4 regions of the Neobacillus niacini genome follow, and region 4 is predicted to be linked to each of the others. Evidence: riboswitches for the same ligand, from Rfam matches in the RefSeq annotation. Region 4 holds a riboswitch; each other region holds the start of a gene.

Region 1 (2,200 bases), 1.9 Mb from region 4:
TTCCTGGATGTGCTAAGAACTTCAATTCTTCATTTACATTTACTTTCAGAGGCTCATCCACCAATTGGTTTAATTGAATGACATCATCGACGTTTAAACCAAGGATTTCTTCCATCGTAATCGTCGCCCGCCCTAATTCCGTAATAACCGGAACCATTAAATGCTCAATCTGTCCTTGTAAAAATTCACTTTCTTCCTTATTTTTTACCCATTTTCCATGTCCGTACCAATTATGGGAGGATAACTTAGGAATAAACGGCTCTAACAATATGTATGGAATACAAAGATGTATCGTTTCTTCCACTTTTCCAACTGTTAGTTGGAATGTGATGACGATGACTGTTTCCGTTGGGATACCCAATTGCAAAAACTGGGGATTGGTTTCCATGTTCAAAAACTTGATCGGGAGCACCATAATATCACTCCAAGCTTTTTGCAGGATTTGAACGACTCCCTCTAATAGACGCTTTAAAACATTGGTTTCAATCGGAGTTAAGGTAGAACGTCCCCATTCCTCTGCTGTTCCTTTCCCGCCTAAAAGTCGATCAATCATCACAAAAGCCATTTCAGGATTTAAGTCCATCGCCATTCGGATTCCTTGTTCACCTGATTCAAACACACTTAATATCGTAGTGTCCGGCAGCTGGTTAATAAACTCTTCATACAGCATTTGCTCAACTGTCGTAACCTCTACTTGGACAAACGAACGTAACTCAGATGAAATAAAGGATGCAAGCTGGTAAGCAAAGTTTTCATGGATTCTCGTCAGTACCCGTACCTGATCCATCGATAACCGCAATGCCTTTTTAAAATCATATACTTTCAAATTTGCAGGGTTACTTCCAATTGGGGAATTTGACACACGATAGTCCATTCGATCACACAATCCCTTCCACTGTAAAAAAAGACCAACAAAAAAAGACGAGACTACTCCGAAGAATAGTCTCGTCCATAGCTAAATAAACTAATAGATTAGGACAATCTATATTTCGGCAACTGGCTGGCTTACTGTTATTACAATTTAGCCCCTATAGCTTTGCGTCGCTGAGTTTCCTCAGGTTTGCCTTTTTCAATTTTTTAAATTTATTACAAAAAAAGCATAACATTACAACTATTAATTTTCAATTATATTTTGTAGAATACCCCCATAAAATGACGGATATAATCGAATGTTTACGAAAATTTAACAAAATACACTATATAAATTGAAAAATATGTAAAAAAAGAGAGAAATATCCCGAATGATATTCTCTCTCTTTATCTATTATCGTTTTAAATTTACCAATTCTTCTAATATTTGATCGGAAACTGTAATTATTTTAGAATTCGCTTGGAATCCACGCTGGGCGGTAATCATTTCAGTTAGTTCTTCGGATAAATCAACGTTTGACATTTCGAGTGCGCCTGCGATAACTTGTGCATTACTTCCTTCCGTGAGCAGCGTTGCAATCGAGGCTGAATCAGCATTTGGTGTTAAAGAATACAACGAACCACCGGCTTTCAATAACCCCTTTGGATTGTCAACTGCTATAGTTCCAATTTTCAAACCGGTATCTTCACTTGTTCCATCCGGGTTAACACCAATAATGCTGCCATTCGCATCAATGGAAAACGTAATGTATTGATCTGGGATGGTAATTTTTCCGCCATCTTGGCCGACTACAAACATACCATTCTGATTGACCAAATTATTACTGCTGTCTAATGTGAAATTCCCAGCTCTTGTTAAGAACTGCTTCTGTGAGGCATTTTCGACTACAAAAAATGCATCACCATCAAGGTAAAGGTCTGTGCCTATATTCGTAGTTGTTGGACTTCCAGGTGTGTGAAGAGTATCAATGCTGCCAACTCTTGTTCCTAAGCCCACCTGAATCGGATTTGTCCCGCCTGAGAGTGGCGCTGGGTTCGCTCCTGCAGTTTGCGTTGGACCCGTTGCCCCTTTAATCGTCTGACTGAAAATATCTTCAAATACGACACGGCCTTTTTTAAAACCTACTGTATTAACGTTCGCAATATTGTTCCCAATGACATCCAATTTTGTTTGAAAACCTTTTAGTCCGGATACCCCTGAATTTAATGAACGAAGCATGTTTTTGTTCCTCCTCTTATTGATTCATTTCCATTGAATGTATTGAACTTGATACTATTTCTTGATCGCCAATTTTATAGTAAACTTGGTTATTTTTATAATTAATCCCGG
Region 2 (2,200 bases), 1.9 Mb from region 4:
TAATCAAATGGATGAACCCCAGTTATTTAATGGCTGCGAGGTTACCAGTCTGGCAATGCTGCTGCAATATTGGGGAATTAATGTGACAAAAAATCGACTAGCCGAAGAAATCCCACGGGTTCCTCTTCAATATGGAGATGGTAAAAATGGAAATCCCAATATGGGTTTTGCCGGCAATATGGAAGATGGGCCTGGGTTAGGAGTCTACCATGGACCGATTTTCTATTTGGCGAATACTCATATCCCTAACGATTTAATGGTTCAAAATCTATCAAACTATCCTTTTTCCTCCATTCTGGAAAAGGTTAGCCAGGGTCTGCCTGTTTGGGTGATTACGACAACCAACTTTGCACCCATACAAAGTTTCCAAACATGGTCCACCCCACAAGGGTCGGTTAGGGTTTCGTTTAACATGCACAGCGTCGTCATTACCGGCTACGACCAAAACCATATCTATCTTAACGATCCCTATGGAACAAAAAACAAACAGGTTAATCGAGAAAAGTTTATTGCAGCTTGGGAACAGATGGGTTCACAAGCTATCGTGATTGCACCTAAATAAAATTTTTGGTAAAAGATTAAACTTTTTGTAAGAAATTGCCGATACATGGTAGTATTAAGATGAATTCACCAAAAATAAAAAACATATATCGTACGAAATGGCAAAATGACCGAAAGGTGATGACGCAAAACTAGAGGGGCTAAAGTGATATACAAGGCTAGCCAGTTACCGAATATGAATCCTTCTACGATTATGTAAAGATGGGGGAAAAACAATGTTAACTTTTATTGCAGGTGTAACAATAGGGTCTACCACAATGCTGGTCATCATGAGCCTAATGACAGCATCCAAAAGAGGCGACCAACGAATAGAACTTTCTATATCAAAGGAAAGCTAACATAGCCGGAAAAATAAGGAAAAAGACGATTCGAGGGGGAAGAATCGTCTTTTTGTTATGCTTAGATATAAGTTGCACTATTTAATCACATTAAGGTCGCAAGATATCTTCAATCGTTGGTATGGCAGAAATGGCACCAACCTTGGTACAGACAAATGCACCCACTTTATTACTAAACGAAATAATTTTTTTAAGTGCCTCAAAATCTTCTATTGTTGGATTTTCGTTTGCGAATTGGTATAATGTTGCACCAACGAATGCATCACCAGCACCTGTAGAATCAATGGAAGTTACGTTTATGCTAGGGACAATTTCTTTACTGTGCCCATTAGATAGATAGGTCCCTTCACTGCCTAATGTTACAGCGACTACTGCTGCACCTAATTCATGAAGGAATACTGTGCCTTCAGCCAAATCACTGCTCCCCGTTATAAGTTTTAATTCCTCATCACTCACCTTTACAAAATCAGCTAAAGCGACCCCTTTTTTGGCTAATTCAATAAAGGTTGGAACACTATCTTTCCAAAGATCTTTTCGGTAATTAGGATCAAATGAAATAAACTTTCCTTGTTTCTTTGAATGATTCATTACCTGAAAATAGGTCGATTGAAAAGGGTCATTTAATAAAGCCGTTGCTGAGCCAAAATGATGAATAGCAGCCTCATTTAGCTTTTCAAAATTAAGTTCTTCCTCCACTAGAAAGGCATCAGCTCCTCGGTTAAACACAAAATCTCTTTCACCGTTGGCCTGTAAGGATACAAAAGCCAATGTGGTTGGGTGGAAATCATCAAATACGACCATTGATGTATCTACCTTCACGTCATCCAGTGTCTTTTTTAAAAAATGTCCAAACGGATCATTTCCAACTTTTCCAGAGAATAGTGCGGTCCCGCCTAATTTTGCAATTGTGGCACAAACATTTGCAGGAGCACCCCCTGCTTGCTTTTGAAAATTTTGACCTTCAATTAAATTAATGTCCACATCGGTACAGAAAAAATCGATTAGTAATTCACCAATACATATTATGGATGAACTCATTCTACACACCTTCCCTTTAACAAATAAAACTCTAATCTATTACTGCCGATTAGAGCTCTCATACGTTTAAACCTACCTGCTCCAAATGGAATCAAGTTCCGTTAATTTTATATTAGCAGCGTTAGTTGTTCCTTCATTCGAAAATAAAATGAGCTCTTTGCCTGCCTTATGAGGGAACAGTAAGCTAGTAACCGCAACCTCACCGTCGTTGGCAAACACCTCAATGGAGGAAGTATCTAAAAACAACTGAAGTTTCAATCTTT
Region 3 (2,200 bases), 350 kb from region 4:
TCTTTTTCAGGCGTAAAAATTTCATCCTTAAGATCAGGGAACATTTCTACCATCTTATTAAGTACATCAATGACCTGTTGCCCTTCCGGACTAACCTCTACCCCAACTCCGCCGCAAATTTGCCGGAGATTTGCAAACACTCTTACCAGCATAACAAACACTCCTCTCCCCTTACTTAAATAGTAAAACTATTTGCACTTCTTGTCATCTTTTTTTGAACTAAAAAAGAGCAGCCGGTAAACCGACAGCTCTTTCTAACAAACTAATCTTATACGTAAAAAATCGACATAGGCAGTTTATCAAATCCTAAATACAATACAAGTAAGAAGGCGATAACGAACTGTATCCACAAAACGGAAGTTTTTCTATTTTGTGCAACCTTGCTAAGGATCATTTCAAATAAACCAATAACCCAAATGCCTACTACGGCTTTTAATATATACAACAAATCAATATTAGACACCATGAATAGAAGTCCAACACCCGTTGCAATGATTAACAGATAAAGAACACGCAGAATCATTTGCACAATTTTAGCGCCCTTTTCTTTCCCGCCTTTTAGTAAAAATATAGCGACAATAAACAAAATTAGGGCTAGTACCCAAGCTGTTACGTGACCATGAATCATTTAATCTTCCTCCTATGTATCAATAGCTTATAGCAACACTATCATACCATAGGCATTGCCAAAATTCCTAAAGAAAAGCTAATAATAAGAACCTTCTAGTGGATTCACAGTAAAAATATCTCTAAGCACAATATTGTCATCCTTGATCCCTTGAACCTCTGCTATCTTAGTAATTTTTCTTTTTCCATCATTTAAGCGTGAAAGGTGGACTATGATATCAATAGTACCAGCGATTTGTTCCCTAATCGCATTGATAGCCAAATTCATCCCTTCAAGATAGGCAATGACTTCCAAACGGTCAATCATATTACGCGGGCTGCTGGAATGTCCTGTTGCAAGAAAACCATCAAGTCCTCTATTTTCTTTCCGAAGTATTTCACGTACATTTTTACCACGAACATCTCCAAGAATATTCCTTTCCTCTCTTGGAATGAAAGTAGAAAGGGCATTGGCAAGGGTTGTTTTACCTGCACCTGTTCCTCCGCTCACTACGATATTTAACCTAGCTCTCACACATGTACAGAGGAAGAGGGCCATTTCTTTTGACATGGTCCCGTTACAAATTAAATCCTGTAAGTCTAGAGGTTTCCAGGAATACTTTCTATTAGCCAGCCTAGCCGAATTGTATAATTTGTGATTAATGCCTTGTCCCTGATGATTTTGTTCGATTTGTTTTAATAGCCCCATAGATTCCACCCACCTTGTTTGTTTTTTGAAAACCAATTTACTCACAAAACTTAAAGAAAATATGAACGAACGGTTAGGCTGGGGGCGATAAACAGATAAAAACAACCCCGCCTTTACCGAAAGGGGGGTTAACAAATGAAGTACAACAATGTACATAGAAAGACCTATGTAAACAATGCTGTTATCTACGAAAAACACCCTGTTCTTTCGGTAACTGGCTGGCGTAGTGCAAATGCACCTTAGCCCCTTTAGCTTTGCGTCACTGATTTTCACCAGTTTTGCCTTTATCGAGAATCAGTGTTTTTACATTTCCGACTGATCTCTTAAATCTATCTTAAGTCCTTTTGCCTTCATCTCATATCCTACTATTTTATCATTTTTCACAAACAAATAGGTATTTGTACCTAATTCTATAATTTTCCCAACCAATTAAGGTTGGATTTACTTTATTTGGGCGATTGAATCACATTACACCAACCCATACATAAGATATTAGGAGAAAAAAGGTAAAGGGTGTTGTTTATGCCAGCGATTGTAGGAGTTGCACAAGTCATATCACTTGGCAGCAGTTCCGTTTTTCATATTGGAGATGTCTACAAAATTATGCCATTTTCATCTGCAAGAACTTTCTCCGGTGCTGGTTCATTTAATACGGGTGAAAGTTTAAATGTTCATAATAATAATTTAAGTAATACGAACACAAACGATTCAGATGGTATTGATCAAGGAATCTTCCTTAATGCTTAAGGAAAGGTTGGTTTTTTATGAATTTTTATATCCAGCAATCCATTCAAATAAACTTTATTAAAATTAGCAGTATAACAAATTCTTCTGTCCTGCAGATTGGCAGTGCTGGAATTATTAAACCTGCCTCATATTTGTATA
Region 4 (2,200 bases):
TTATTCGTTTGGCAATTTCTTTATGGCATGAAGCTAGAATTTCCCCTGCTTTTTTCATTGCCTCAATTTCTCGCTGTGATTTAAGAACAATCATGATCTTCCCAACCTTTTTATATTATTTTTATGTATTCTTATAGAATTGGAAACACACTTTAATATTATCGCTAAGCTAACATTTTTTCAAAAAGTTTTCGATATTGAGGGGTATTTTTGTACTAATAACATGTTCTTAATATGGAACTTTCTCAGCTTTTCTGATAAAATTATTACAGCCATAATAAAAATAGGTGTGTGAGCCCAATGATAGGTGATCGTGTTAAAAAACTACGGTTAGAAAAAAGGATGTCATTATCAGAACTTGCGGAGCAGGCTGGAGTTGCTAAATCTTATTTAAGCTCTCTTGAAAGAAACCTGCAAAGAAATCCATCTATTCAATTCCTTGAAAAAATTTCTTCTGTATTAAACGTTCCTGTTGATCATTTAATAAATGAACACATTAATAAAGAAGAATTAGATAGTGATTGGATGAACATTGTAAAAGAAGCGATGGAATCAGGTGTTTCAAAGGAACAATTCCGTGATTTTATTGAATTCAATAAGTGGCGAATTGGTCAAAATAATAACGAATAATAAAACAAAGCATACTACTTGTTTTTTTGTAGTATGCTTTGTTTTTTTTTATGTAAATCAGCGATTCTTAAGTACGCCCTCTCTGACTTCGTTCTGATGGAGGAAATTAAGAATTGTCTCCTTTGATATTCCTAGCTCCTTTGCTTCTAAAATAAGAGCTAACCATTCTGCGTCCATTCCATTGTTGATACTATCAGCTATTGCCACTCTCGCTCACTCCCAAAATACATATTCGTATTCCAGGCAGCCCGGCCATCATAGTAAAAGTTATACCTTAGATCCTCGGCTTTGCGTCCCAATTTTTCAATAGGTTTGCCCTTTTCTGTTTCATATTACACATAAATCATTGATTATTCAGTATATTAAATAGACAAGTATTCCTAATTCCTCATTACTTTATTTATTATATATAGTACTTTTATAGTATATTGTTGTTTTTTGTCAGATATTTCAATTTTTCTAACCTTTTTTTAACACAAAATAATTCAATTTTCTACAAAAAATCAATTGAAAATTTTCCATACGTTCGAACTTCAACTAATCAGATGGAAGTTTATTGAAAAAAAGAAGTGCTTACAGTCGAAATTAGGTTATTGTACCTATATGAAGTTTATTTAAAATGCTACAAAAGAAAATACAGTGAAATTTGTCTATTTTGTGACAATTGACAACTTCTATTATTACCTTTAAAATATACTAAATATTATAAATATTCAAATAATGGTGGTGATCCAGATCAATGACAACCATTCATGTGTTGAATTACGCTATTCCAATTGCCTTTATGGTGTTTTTTGGTTACCTTCTAGATCGTATGTGCAAGCCTGCAAAGTCTGATGAAAAAGTAGAAGATAAATAATCCTCTCTCCTTCTATCTTCACTAATAAATTTCCTTCGTTTGGGAATGATACATTCGAAGACGAAAGGAGTGTTTCATTTGGCACGTGGAGAACATTTTAACCATAAAAAGAAAGGTCATCCTGGAAATTTGCCTAAAGATAACTTAGTTGAAAAACATTCTAAGGATGCCATTGGGGATGAGGAGTTTATTGTAGTTCAAGAAGCATTTAAGAATAGAGTGGAAACGAAAGACGTAGAATAAGGCGTGAATTTCACGCCTTTTTTACTTATTTTACATTATCCGCTTTTTGAAGGAGCTTCCTTAAGTTCCATTCTTTTAGACCTGCCGCAGCCATTTCGATATCTTTAGAATAAATCCGATCCTTCTTTATCGAAGGAACCAGTTCCCTTCCTTTCTCGTACACCTTCTTGGTCTGGCTGGCCATTTTTTCTATTCCGCGAATTTCAACCGCCTGCATGGCACAAATTAGTTCAATCGCCAGCACTCTTCGGGCATTTTGAATAATTTGATAGGCATGTCTAGAGGCAATCGTTCCCATACTTACATGGTCTTCTTGATTTGCAGAAGATGGAATGGAATCGACACTTGCTGGGTGTGCTAGTGTTTTATTTTCTGATACCAACGAAGCCGCAGCGTATTGCATAATCATCGCTCCAGACTGCAAACCAGGCTCAGGGCTTAAGAAAGGCGGCAAATCGTTCAACTGTG

What was found. A riboswitch is a leader RNA that binds a small molecule or an ion and turns the genes downstream of it on or off. The one in region 4 is predicted to bind cyclic di-GMP.
Region 1: linked by a shared signal. The riboswitch ahead of fliM (flagellar motor switch protein FliM) and the one ahead of ACN6MT_RS28335 (anti-repressor SinI family protein) in region 4 are both predicted to bind cyclic di-GMP.
Region 2: linked by a shared signal. The riboswitch ahead of ACN6MT_RS07945 (DUF3789 domain-containing protein) and the one ahead of ACN6MT_RS28335 (anti-repressor SinI family protein) in region 4 are both predicted to bind cyclic di-GMP.
Region 3: linked by a shared signal. The riboswitch ahead of ACN6MT_RS26630 (ATPase, T2SS/T4P/T4SS family) and the one ahead of ACN6MT_RS28335 (anti-repressor SinI family protein) in region 4 are both predicted to bind cyclic di-GMP.

What each region holds. Positions count from the first base shown of each region.
Region 1 covers NZ_CP183883.1:1,704,570-1,706,769, reverse strand. The annotation lists gene fliM (flagellar motor switch protein FliM) at 1-874, opposite strand, end outside; cyclic di-GMP riboswitch class I at 989-1,075, opposite strand; gene ACN6MT_RS08035 (flagellar hook-basal body complex protein) at 1,265-2,089, opposite strand; gene ACN6MT_RS08030 (flagellar hook capping FlgD N-terminal domain-containing protein) at 2,106-2,200, opposite strand, start outside.
Region 2 covers NZ_CP183883.1:1,685,071-1,687,270, reverse strand. The annotation lists gene ACN6MT_RS07950 (C39 family peptidase) at 1-562, shown strand, start outside; cyclic di-GMP riboswitch class I at 652-735, shown strand; gene ACN6MT_RS07945 (DUF3789 domain-containing protein) at 777-899, shown strand; gene ACN6MT_RS07940 (carbohydrate kinase family protein) at 990-1,937, opposite strand; gene ACN6MT_RS07935 (glycoside hydrolase family 32 protein) at 2,010-2,200, opposite strand, start outside.
Region 3 covers NZ_CP183883.1:5,420,359-5,422,558, forward strand. The annotation lists gene ACN6MT_RS26620 (ubiquitin-like small modifier protein 1) at 1-152, opposite strand, end outside; gene ACN6MT_RS26625 (YisL family protein) at 269-628, opposite strand; gene ACN6MT_RS26630 (ATPase, T2SS/T4P/T4SS family) at 707-1,315, opposite strand; cyclic di-GMP riboswitch class I at 1,522-1,608, opposite strand; gene ACN6MT_RS26635 (spore germination protein) at 1,838-2,062, shown strand; gene ACN6MT_RS26640 (spore germination protein GerPB) at 2,080-2,200, shown strand, end outside.
Region 4 covers NZ_CP183883.1:5,772,580-5,774,779, forward strand. The annotation lists gene map (type I methionyl aminopeptidase) at 1-94, opposite strand, end outside; gene ACN6MT_RS28330 (helix-turn-helix domain-containing protein) at 301-630, shown strand; gene ACN6MT_RS28335 (anti-repressor SinI family protein) at 688-837, opposite strand; cyclic di-GMP riboswitch class I at 870-957, opposite strand; gene ACN6MT_RS28340 (hypothetical protein) at 1,568-1,732, shown strand; gene hutH (histidine ammonia-lyase) at 1,758-2,200, opposite strand, start outside.